Regions from separate parts of the Terrisporobacter glycolicus ATCC 14880 genome, predicted to be linked through region 3. Evidence: riboswitches for the same ligand, from Rfam matches in the RefSeq annotation. Region 3 holds a riboswitch; each other region holds the start of a gene.
The links. Region 3 has a riboswitch for S-adenosylmethionine ahead of TEGL_RS14885 (O-acetylhomoserine aminocarboxypropyltransferase/cysteine synthase family protein). Riboswitches for the same ligand answer to the same signal wherever they lie in the genome.
Positions count from the first base shown of each region.

Region 1: another riboswitch for S-adenosylmethionine. It lies ahead of TEGL_RS05135 (ECF-type riboflavin transporter substrate-binding protein); the one in region 3 lies ahead of TEGL_RS14885 (O-acetylhomoserine aminocarboxypropyltransferase/cysteine synthase family protein).
Region 2: another riboswitch for S-adenosylmethionine. It lies ahead of metK (methionine adenosyltransferase); the one in region 3 lies ahead of TEGL_RS14885 (O-acetylhomoserine aminocarboxypropyltransferase/cysteine synthase family protein).

Region 1 is NZ_CP117523.1:1,037,131-1,041,427, forward strand. It holds gene TEGL_RS05130 (ABC transporter ATP-binding protein) at 1-1,133, opposite strand, end outside; gene TEGL_RS05135 (ECF-type riboflavin transporter substrate-binding protein) at 1,160-1,708, opposite strand; SAM riboswitch class I at 1,810-1,909, opposite strand; gene TEGL_RS05140 (DUF5050 domain-containing protein) at 2,072-3,166, shown strand; gene TEGL_RS05145 (LCP family protein) at 3,228-4,244, opposite strand.
Region 2 is NZ_CP117523.1:3,912,319-3,916,615, reverse strand. It holds gene TEGL_RS18955 (rod shape-determining protein) at 1-824, shown strand, start outside; gene yyaC (spore protease YyaC) at 899-1,408, opposite strand; SAM riboswitch class I at 1,613-1,719, shown strand; gene metK (methionine adenosyltransferase) at 1,823-3,016, shown strand; gene TEGL_RS18940 (ATP-dependent RecD-like DNA helicase) at 3,157-4,297, shown strand, end outside.
Region 3 is NZ_CP117523.1:3,008,034-3,012,330, forward strand. It holds gene TEGL_RS14880 (MATE family efflux transporter) at 1-1,000, opposite strand, end outside; gene TEGL_RS14885 (O-acetylhomoserine aminocarboxypropyltransferase/cysteine synthase family protein) at 1,126-2,415, opposite strand; SAM riboswitch class I at 2,550-2,650, opposite strand; gene rsmH (16S rRNA (cytosine(1402)-N(4))-methyltransferase RsmH) at 2,713-3,651, opposite strand; gene lgt (prolipoprotein diacylglyceryl transferase) at 3,685-4,297, opposite strand, start outside.

The sequences.
Region 1 (4,297 bases), 2.0 Mb from region 3:
TATCCTATAGAAGAGCCTCTTTTCTTTATGCTCCAAGAGTCTATACATTCATTATTTAAACATATACTGCCTTCTTTGTATTTTAAAATGCCTGTTATAAGTCTACATAAAGTTGATTTTCCTGCACCATTATTTCCAACAACAGCTAAGATCTCGCCTTTATTAACATAAAAAGAAATATTTTCTAAAGTATTTTTATTTTTGTTATGAGAAAAAGTTAAATTATTTATCTCAAGGATTTTCTCTTCATTATTATTGTCCTTTATAGAAGCATTTTTAGAATTATTCTCTAACCAATTTTTTATATTTTCCTTAGATTCTTCATCCAAGTTATTAAATTCCCTTAAATTATTTATATTTTCCAAATTACAATTTGCATATTTCATAGCTGATACGTAAAGAGGTTCTCTAAGTCCACTTTTTTCTAATAAATCTGATTTTAAAATTTCATCAGGTGTACCAATAGCTTTAACTTCACCTTTGTCTATAATAATAACTTTATCAAAGGGTTGTTCTAGAACATCTTCTATTCTATGCTCAACTATTATAATAGTTTTATTTGTTTTTTTATGAATATCATTTATTAATTGCATAATTTCTTTTCCAGAGGCAGGATCTAGATTTGCCAAAGGCTCATCAAAAAGTAAGACATCAGCATTACTTCCAAGAACTCCAGCAAGAGAAACTCTTTGCTTTTGACCACCAGATAATTCATAAGGACTGTGATTAATAAAATCAACCATATTTACTAATTCCAGTGCATTAATAACTTTAACTTTCATTTCGTTAAGAGGAATAGCATCATTTTCAAAACTAAATGCCACATCTTCACCAACACAAAGACCTACAAACTGAGAGTCTTGGTCTTGCATGATTGTACCAATTTTTTTACTTATATCTGATAAACTTTCTTCGTAAGGTTTAATATTGTCTACTATAATTGAACCTTCCATTTCACCATTGTATGAAAAAGGAATAAGTCCATTTAAACAATGAGAAAGAGTGGATTTTCCAGAACCACTTGGCCCTACTATTAAGACTTTTTCACCCTTATTTATAGTAATATTTATATCCTTTAAAGTTTTATCAACTACATTATTATATTTAAAACTAAAGTTTTTAAAACTTATCATTATATTCTCCTTATTTTTTATTTTGCTTAGTCCTCAATCTTTAACCCACTATTTTTTTTATTTGCTCTAACAAAACCTAGTATAGTTGGAACACCAACACCTAAAAATACTATTGCGTTTGTAAATATGGCAAGAGCTGCCTGAATTTTCATTTTATCTAAAGGTTCACCCATAACAAGCACGTCAAAACCTGCAGCAAATACAAATGCTAAGATAATACCAATCACACCTGTAATCACAAGATATGAAACATGGAACTTATTACATAATCCATCTTTTATACTAAATTTCTTGCATTTGAAAACTAGTCCCATAAAAAGACCCATAATACCAGAGCTTGCAACCCAGCCCCACCAGATTCCCCAACCGGCAATCATATCAGTTAACATATGTCCTAAAAACCCCATTGAAAATCCAACAAATGGACCAAATAGAGCAGAGAATATAGCAAGCAAAGCTATGGCAGGTTTTAATTGAGTGTTAGGTCCTATGGGTATTCCAACAAACCCTAAGGCTCCATAAAGAGCAGAAGCAACACCGATTGTTACTATTGTTTTTGTATCTATTTTGATCATATTACTCCTTTTTCTCCATTCGTTTCTTTATATTTAAAATTTATTAATGAACTTTTATATAAAAAAAATCTCTTTCTGATAAGAAAGAGATTATATGCGTAATCTTATCTTCCAGAATTCTTCTGTAGGAATTAGCACCTTTGTCTTTAGACCGGTTGCTGGGTTTCACAGGGCCAGTCCCTCCACCTCTCTTGATAAGTAATATTTAATTTTATGTGAGTTCCACAAAATATTCTACAAAATAAGTCGAAATTTGTCAAGTTTAAATAATTTACAAAATAATTACATTTATAAAGGACTTATGGAGGAAAATCATATTTTAAAGTATATTAATATTAATTAAAGTAAAAGTGGGGGGAATTTATGAGTAAATTAAAGAAATTTTTATCTATTATATTAATAGTAGGAGTGATAATTACTTGCGGGTTTACAAAAAGTGTTGATGGGGCTTCAGTATATGGGAACAGTAATTCAAATATTAGTAATGGAGGGTATGCAGCTGCAAATGGAAACTACTCTTATATAAGAAGTAGCAAGATATATAAAGAAACTAAAGAGGCAAATTATTACTATATTTACAGAACTTATAAAAATGGAAGTGCAAAAAAACAAATAGTAAATAATGCATCAGAAGAACCATACATAAATGTAGTTGGCAAGTACATGTATTATGTGGGAATATACGACTCTGGTAATAGGTATGGTATTTATAGAGTTAAAACTGATGGGACTGAGAAAACTAGATTAATAAGCAATTATGGATACAATCCAATTATAGTAAAAGATAATTATTTATACTATATAAAAGAAAGCGTAAATAGTAATTATGATGAAGCAATGTCTTTGCGTTGTTACAGCTTATCAGCTAAAAAGACTGTTTCAACATTATATACTACATCATCAAGAGTGATAGATAATATATCCTTATCTGGCGACTATATCTATATAGTAGCAAATGGATATGATAATTCTATAATATACAAAATAAACACAAAAACTAAAAAAAGAACTACTGTTTATAAATATAAATCTGGCAAAAAAGAAGAATCTTCTATAGAAGATATGGTTTACTATAAAGGAAACATTTATTATACAGTTTATAATGATAAGGATTCTTACAATGAAAATGACGATACTTGTGAAGTATATAAGATATCATCTACTGGAAAAAATAACAAATGTTTATCGAAAAATTTCACTTCAAGCATAAACTTGTACAATAATAAAATTTATTATATTAATTCAAGTGGCAATGTATGTTCAATGAATTTAGATGGAAGTAACAGAAAAACTATAAAAAAAACAAGTAAGCATCAATGGCATTATGGTATAAATATTGCAAAGAGCAGAATTTATTTTGGAAAAATAGTATTTGATCAATATGATGAATTTGATGATATACTTAGCGACAATATATATAGAACAACCTTATCGGGTGGTTCTATAACTAAAATGTAGAAACTATAAGAAAGACTGTAGTATAAGAAATTAAATTTATACTACAGTCTTTTGTTTTAAATTAATAATTAAGTTGTATATTACTATTATCTTTTAAATATTCGTTCTTATCCATATCAACATCGTTATTTATAAAGTCTTGTAGAACTTTTCTTGAGTTTAAATCGTATAACCAAACCCAACCAGCTTTTTTGTATGTACCACCTTTAATATGAACGTCATCTATTATTGGGAACTGCCCTTGTTTTATAGTTAAAGGCTTGAAGTTGTATGCAGTAAATGCTATATTTATTAAATCCTTTGGTGTAAGATTTGTAGATACATATGGAAGTAGTGTATTTAATAAACTAGGATATTTAGAAAAATCTTCTTGCTTCATAGTATTTATAACAGATAGCATAACTTCTCTTTGTCTCTCATCTCTATTTATGGCACTATCTACTTTTCTTATTCTCGTATAAGCAATAGCTTGATAGCCATTAATTCTTTGTTTACCTGAATGAGTTAGAAGTTCCATATTGCCCTTACCAGAATAAGTACATTGTTTGTAAGAACCTGGTATCATTTCATTTATAGATTTAATTTCATATTCTTTAATATCTACTTCTACTCCACCTATTGAAAATATAATATTCATTAAATTATCAAAATCAACTTGAATAAATTTGTCTAACTTTATTTGGAAATTTTCCTCTATTGTTTGGAATAGCAACTTTTCTTTACCCCAAAAATAAGCAGCATTAAGTTTTCCCTTACCTTTACCTGGAATATCAACATAAGTATCACGAGCAAGAGATGTTAGTTTAATATTTTTGTTGTTAGAATCGATAGTGGCAATCATCATACAGTCAGAACGATAGGCAAGTTCTTTCTCCCTACCATCAGTACCTAATAATAATATGTTAGTTATACCATCCACAGTTTCGTATTTTGATTTGTAAGCATCTTCAACTTTAGTGCTTGTTGTATTTAATTTACTATAAAAATGATAAAAAGTGAATAATGGAATAGCTATTATTAGTACTAATAAAATAACAGCAATTTTTGTAAATTTAAATTTTTTATTTTTTTGAGTCAAAAAATCCCCTCCATTTTTGATTTAATTGAAATTCATAATTATATTATAACAAA
Region 2 (4,297 bases), 900 kb from region 3:
TTATTTCTGATTATGAAGCAACTGAAAAAATGTTAAAATACTTTACAGAAAAGATAGTTGAGAAAAAAGGATTTAGAAGACTTGTAATGCCAAGAATAATGGTATGTGTACCAACAGGTGTAACAGAAGTTGAAAAAAGAGCAGTAGAGGAAGCAACTAGAGAAGCAGGAGCAAGAGAAGTATATATAATAGAAGAACCAATTGCAGCAGCAATAGGTGCGGGTATGGATATATCTTTACCAAATGGAAATATGGTAATAGATATAGGTGGAGGAACTACAGACATAGCTGTTATATCTCTTGGAGGGGCAGTAGTTAGTGACTCAATAAAAATAGGCGGAGATAAGTTTGATACTGCCATAGTAGCGTATATTAAGAAAAAGCATAATCTTCTTATAGGAGAGAGAAGTGCAGAAAAGCTAAAAGTAGAAATTGGAACAGCAATGAAAGATAGTGAAGAACAATTTATGAAAATAAGTGGTAGAAACATAATAAAAGGTTTACCAGAAACTATAGAAGTAAGTTCACAAGAAATAGCAGAAGCTTTAGAAGAATGTATAAAGCAAATAGTAGCTACAACTAGAGTTGTATTAGAAAAAATACCACCTGAATTGGCAGCGGATATAAGTACGTCTGGTATAGTAATGACTGGCGGAGGGGCTTTATTAAGAAATCTAGATAAGAGAATTGAAGAAGCTACAGGGATTAATGTAATCGTTGCTGATGAACCTTTATCTTGTGTTGCAAGAGGAACAGGCTCATCATTAAGTACTTTAGATTTACTAGAAACAGGTGGAACATTTAAAAGAAGAAATAAAAAATAGTATAAAAGGGCTGGCATAATAATTTTAATTAGTATGTACAGCCCTTTTTAATATAAGTACAGAGATGACTCTATTTAGGTTGAGAGTAAGATTGATAGAGCAATAGTTTCAGCCAATTCTAAAATAAAATGAAGTCGAACATTATTAAATGAAAATCTATTATTTTCATCTACTTTATCTACAATACCTACAATTGAATGAGATCCAATTTGCGGGAGTTTTTTACCTACGCCTTTACCTGGTAGAATTGGTCCTTTTCTAATTTGGATGTTTCCTATATTATTTATAGAACCTAAACAGGCATCAATAGCTAAGAATTCACTGTTAGGATGCTTTTCTTTTATTTGATCAAAAGATTCATATATGTTCAAGGCATGAATAGGATTATCTAGGGTACCGTAAACTGGGTATTTAAAGTCGCTATTTTTAAGCATAGTACCGACTAAAGGACCTAAAGCATCTCCTATAGCACGATCTGTTCCTATACAAATAACAACGGTATTTTCATTAATTATATCTTTGAGTATTAAGCTTAATATTTCTATAACATTTTCTTTTTTATAATGCACTTTGGCTAAATACATAGGAACTTACCTCCCTTCAAAAATATATGAACTACATAATAAAAAAATACATAACTTTAATCAACATAAAATACTTATACAGAATCATATGATAAAAGCCTAAATAGTGTTCTTAAAATAAATAAATTCTTGACACTATAAAAAAAAAGGGTTATCATATACTTGTTAAAAGTAATAATAAAATATATGTGTAATCGTGATTACACCTTATCAAGAGAGGCAGAGGGACAGGCCCTGTGAAGCCCAGCAACCACTCCCATATGGGGGACGGTGCTAAATCCTACTTAACGGAAACGTTAGAGAGATGAGGTTAGTTAATTATAATTTTTATGTGATAATTAACCTCTTCTGTTAAAGAAGAGGTTTTATTTTTACCCAAATTGACAAAAATAGATAATAAAAGGAGGAAATACAATGTCAAGACATTTATTCACATCGGAATCAGTAACTGAAGGTCATCCAGATAAAATGTGTGACCAAATTTCAGATGCAATATTAGATGCTTTATTAGAGAAGGATCCTTTATCAAGAGTAGCTTGTGAGACAACAACAACAACAGGATTAGTATTAGTAGCAGGGGAAATATCTACAAATGCTTATGTAGATATACAAAAAGTAGTTAGAGAGACAGTAAATGAAATAGGATACACAAGAGCTAAATATGGGTTTGATAGCCAAACGTGTGCTGTTATAACTGCTATAGATGAGCAGTCATCAGATATAGCTATGGGTGTTGATGAAGCTTTAGAAAGTAAAAGTGGAGAACAAACAGAAGAAGAAATTGAAGCTATAGGAGCAGGAGATCAAGGTATAATGTTCGGATTTGCATGTAATGAAACTCCAGAATTAATGCCATTACCTATATCTTTAGCACACAAGTTATCTAGAAGATTAACAGAAATAAGAAAAAATGAAATAGTAGATTATTTGAGACCGGATGGTAAAACTCAAGTTACGGTAGAGTATGATGGAAATAAGCCGATAAGAGTACATACTATATTAATATCTACTCAACATAGTGAACATGTGGACAATGATACTATAAGAAAAGATTTAATAGAGTTAGTAATAAAAGAAGTTATACCAGCAGATTTATTAGATGATGAAACTAAAATTTATATAAATCCAACAGGAAGATTCGTTATAGGTGGTCCACAAGGAGATACTGGTTTAACAGGAAGAAAAATAATAATAGATACTTATGGCGGATATTCTAGACACGGTGGTGGAGCATTCTCAGGAAAAGATGCAACTAAGGTTGATAGATCTGCTGCATATGCTGCAAGATACGTTGCTAAAAATATAGTAGCTGCAGGACTTGCAGATAAGTGTGAAATAGAACTAGCTTATGCTATAGGCGTTGCTAGACCTTTATCTATATTTGTAGATACTTTTGGAACTGGAAAAGTTTCTGAAGCTGAATTAGTTGAATTAATCAACAAAAACTTTGACTTAAGACCAGGTGCTATAATAAGAGACTTAGACTTAAGAAAACCAATATACAGACAAACAGCTGCCTATGGTCACTTTGGAAGAACTGACGTGGATTTACCATGGGAAAGAACTGATAAAGCTGAAGCATTAAGAGAACAATCTTCAATAAAATAATTTTAATGATTAACATAAATAATAAAGAGTTGTATAAAATACGGCTCTTTATTTTTTTTACATTAAGTGATAACATAAAATATATTTATAATACCAATAATTATAAGTAGGCGTTAATAAATGATTTTAGGAGAATTGAAATGGAAAAATTACAAGGAATGGTTAGTGATATAGTCTTTAAAAATGAAGAAAATGGTTATACCATAGCCTCTTTAGCCAATGAAAATGATGAAATAACTATTGTAGGGTGTATGCCAACTTTATCTGTAGGAGAAAGCATAGAAATAGAAGGAAAATGGGTGAATCATAAAATTTATGGATCTCAATTCGAGGTGCAAAGTTTTATACCCGTTACACCATCTTCTCTTGAGGGTATCTATGTTTATTTATCTTCTGGTATGATACATGGAATAGGCGAAAAAATGGCTAAAAGAATAGTAGATAAATTTGGTGTTGATACTTTAGATATTATTCAAAATACTCCAGAAAGATTAACTGAAGTAGAAGGAATAGGTATGAAGAAAGTAAAACAAATCCAAGAAAGCTATGAAGAAAATAGAGAACTTAGAAATATAATAATACAACTATCTCCTTATGGAATAACTCCTAATTATTGTTTAAGAATATATAAAAAATATAAAGATAAATCCTTGGAAGTGATAAATAAAAATCCATATAGATTAGCAGAAGAAGTAAGAGGTATAGGATTTAGAATTGCCGATGATATTGCCAGCAAAATAGGTATAGACAAATATTCTCCAGATAGAATTATGCAGGGTATTTTATTTACTTTAAACCAAAGCTTGGGAAGTGGTCATACATATTTACCTAAAAGAATATTGATTGAACAATCAGTTAAAATTTTAGGTATAGAATCTAAATATGTGGAAAATGGAATTATGTATTTGGCATATGACCAAAAAATACATTTAGAAAATATGAACGGAGAAATACTTATCTATTTAATGATGTACTATATATGCGAAAATGGTGTATGCAAAGAAATAATAAAGTTATCTCAACATGAAACGAAGGATTTACGGATTAATATAGAAGAAGAAATAAAAGTTGTTGAAAAAGAAGATGGAATAAGTTTGGCGAATAATCAAATCTTAGCAGTAAAAGAATCTATAAATAATGGAGTAACAATTATTACAGGTGGCCCTGGTACAGGAAAAACTACAACGATAAATACTATAATAAAAATATTTGAAAATAATGATCAAAAAGTATTGCTATGTGCTCCAACAGGTAGAGCAGCTAAGAGAATGAGTGAAACCT
Region 3 (4,297 bases):
TCACGGCTAGAGATATGCATAAAGTACTTATCTTAACTAATTTTCTTGTATAATATTTTGTTTGATCGTAATCTCCTGCACCTATACATTGAGATGTTACAGAAAGAGTGGCCTGACTAATTGCCATACCAGGTATTATTTGAAAAAGCCCAACAGCATTTGCTACAGCATTTGCTGCAATAGCTGATGTTCCAAAGGTTGCAATTAAATTTAATACAATGATTTTTCCAAGTTGAAACATTCCATTTTCCAAACCATTTGGAATGCCAATATGAAGTATTTTCTTGATTAATATCCTATCAAATTTCATACATATTTTTTTTGATAAGTGAATTTGCAAATTATCATTTTTTATTAATATAAAAATTACTACAGCCGCTACAACCCTAGAAAAAACTGTGGGTACGGCTGCACCTGCAATTCCCATCTTAAAAACATAAATTAGAAAATAGTTTCCTATTAAGTTTATTAGATTCATCATAATTGATATTTTCATTGTAATTTTTGAATTTCCCATAGATCGAAATAAAGCTGCACCACCATTGTATATTGCTATGAAAGGAATTGACATGAATACTATAGTTAGGTAAGTATTAGAATATCCCAAAACATCTTGTTCTATATTCCCAAAAACTGTATTAAGAATAAAATACTTGCATAAATACCCAATTATCATAGTAGTAATAGAACTTAAAAAAAGAAAAAGAATGAGTTGATCAGCACTATTACATGCATTGTTTTCATTTTTCTGTCCTAAATATTGTCCTGCTACAACTGCACCTCCTGTAGCAAGAGCTGTAAATATATTTATTATAAGGATATTTATACTATCTACTAAAGATACAGCAGATACTGCAGCTTCCCCTATACTAGCAATCATTATTGAGTCAACTAAACCTACCGTTACTAGTAAAAATTGCTCTATTATTAAGGGAAAAATAAGTTTATATAAATTTTTATCTGAAAATAAATATTCCCGCGTCTTTGGAGTAATTTCCATCTAATCCCCCCTTATAACATTCACCAATAATTATAACAGATATTTAATTTATATTCAGAATTTTAAAATAATAATTTTACACTATAAAAAAGAAAGATAATATTTATCATCTTCCTTTTTATTTTCTATTTTGATGCTTTTTCTAAAGCTTGATTTAAATCCCAGATTAAATCATTTACATCTTCAATTCCTACAGAAACTCTTATCATATCTGGAGTAACACCTGCCAATTCTTGTTCTTTTTTATTTAGTTGAGCATGAGTTGTACTAGCTGGATGAATTACAAGTGATTTAGCATCTGCCACATTAGCAAGATGAGAAAAAACTTGAAGAGATTCTATAAATTTAATTCCAGCTTCTAATCCTCCTTTTATCCCAAAAGTAAATATTGAACCCGGCCCTTTAGGTAAATACTTTTGACCTAATTTGTAATACTTATTTTCTTTTAAACCTGGATAGTTTACCCATGCAACTTCAGGATGATCATTTAAAAATTCTGTGATTTTCTTAGTATTCTCCACATGTCTTTCAACTCTTAAAGATAAGGTTTCAAGTCCTAACAATAATTGGAATGCACTTTGTGCACTTAGACAAGCTCCTGTATCTCTTAGATATTGAGCTAGAAGCTTTGTAGTATAAGCTAATTTCCCACAATCTTTAGCATAATTTAAACCATTATAAGATAAATCTGGTTCTGTTAAACATGGGAATTTTCCACTTTTTATCCAGTCAAAATTTCCACTATCAACTACCACTCCACCTAAAGTTGTTCCATGTCCTCCTATAAATTTTGTAGCTGAATGAACAACAATATCAACACCATAATCAAATACTTTTATTAAGTAAGGTGTTCCAAAAGTATTATCCAGCATAAATGGAACTTTAGACTCATGAGCTATTTCTGCAATTTTTTCTATATCAATAATATTTATTCCTGGGTTTCCTATAGTTTCTGCATAAACTAATCTTGTTTTATCATTTATTGAAGCTCTAAAACTTTCTGGATTATCAGGATTTACAAAATGAGTTTTAATCCCTAATTTAGGTAACATATTTGCTAGTAAATTGAATGTTCCACCATATATTGTTGGTGCAGCAACTATTTCATCACCAGCTTGAAGTATATTTAATATAGCAGCATTAATAGCCCCCATTCCAGAAGCAAAGGCTACAGCTCCTACTCCACCTTCAAGTAAAGCCATTCTTTCCTGAAATACTGCAACCGTTGGATTTGATATTCTTGAATAAATATGTCCCTCTGTTTTTAATGCAAATAAATCTGCCCCATGATTCACACTCTCAAAACAATAAGATGTTGTCTGATAAATTGGGACTGCTCTAGCTCCTGTTGTCGAATCTGGTTGTTGTCCCCCATGAACTTGTAATGTTGAAAAACCTAACTTTCTTTTACTCATAATTTGTATCCCCCTTGTTATTTAATATAAATAATATTAAACAATATATAAAAAACCTTACAAGTTACATCTAATTAAATAAAAAAGGTTCTTTTATCTTAAAGATAAAAGAACCTTAATAATCTAAGATTTACCTCTTATCTTTCTTATGTTTCCATAAGTAGGATTTAGCACCTATCTAATATAGGTTGCTGGACTTCTTCGGGCCTATTCCCTCCATCACTCTTGATAAGATTTTTTACTATTAATTTAATAAGTTAATTGTATACATGTTTTTATTCATATGCAACAATAAAATTATTTTTTTTGAGCTACTCTAAGTTTTGCACTTCTCGACCTTGGATTTCTTTCAATTTCTTCATCGCTAGGAATTATTGGTTTTCTTGTTATAATCTTAACTTCTGATTTTTTGTCACATTGACAAATTGGAAGTTCTGGTGGACAAACGCAACTTAAAGCTAAATCTTTGAATTCATTTTTTACTATTCTATCTTCTAATGAATGGAATGTAATTATACAAACTCTTCCACCTTTATTCATCATAGAAACAGCATCTTCAATCATTTTATTTATTACGCCAAGTTCATTATTTACTTCAATTCTTATAGCTTGGAAAGTTCTCTTTGCTGGATGTGGTCCATCTATTCTAGCTTTTTTAGGTATTGCTTTTTTTATAACATCAACAAGCTCACCAGTTTTTTCAATTGGACCATTTGCTTCTCTTTCTTCTACTATAAATTTAGCAATTCTCTTTGACCAATTATCTTCACCATAATCTCTGATTATCTTAGCTAATTGTTCTTCACTGTAAGTGTTTACCACATCATATGCAGAAAAATCTTTTCTTACATCCATTCTCATATCTAGTGGTGCATCATGCATATAAGAAAACCCTCTATCAGCTTCATCAAGTTGATGAGAAGACACTCCTAGGTCTGCAAGTACTCCATCTATTTTATAAACACCTATTTTTTCTAATTCTGATTTAATATTTTCAAAATTGCTGTGTACAAATTTTACTCTATCTGAATACTCAGCTAACCTTTCTTTTGCCGTTGCTATGGCATTTTTATCTTGATCAAATCCAATAAATAAACCTTTATCAGATAATCTCTTTACTATTTCTTTTGAATGACCTGCACCACCCATAGTACAGTCCACATATACTCCATCTTCTTTTATGTCTAAATTTTCAATACATTCATCTAGTAGTACAGACACATGATTAAATTCCATTTTTTCTTCTCCTTAAGAGTTACTAGTTAGCCTCTATTTTTTCTTTTTTGATAATATTTTATGTAAAATCACACAAACTATAATAGTTACTAAACTTATTACTTGAGCCATTCTAAGTGGACCAATCATAAGAGAATCTGTTCTAAGTCCCTCTATGAAAAATCTTCCTATTGAATATAAAATTAAATAAAATATAGCTAATTGACCTTCATATTTTTTCTTCTTTCTAAAACACCACAAAAATATGAATATACCTAAATCCCAGATAGATTCATATAAAAACGTCGGATGGACTCTAATGCCATCAACAATTATTCCCCAAGGTAAGGACGTTGGTCCTCCATGTGCTTCTCCATTTATAAAATTTCCCCATCTTCCTATGGCTTGACCTAAAGGTATACCAATCATTACAGTATCAGCCATCTTAAAGAAATTAATTTTTTTAATTTTAGTATATATGAATCCAGCCAATATACCACCAATTAAAGCTCCATGTATAGCCATACCTCCACCTCTGAAATTTAGTATTTCAGATAGATTATTAGAATACCAAGACCAATTAAAAACAACGTAATAAAGTCTAGCGCCAATTAAACCACAAGGTATTGCTATTATAGCTAAATTTAGCAAATCATCTTCACTTATA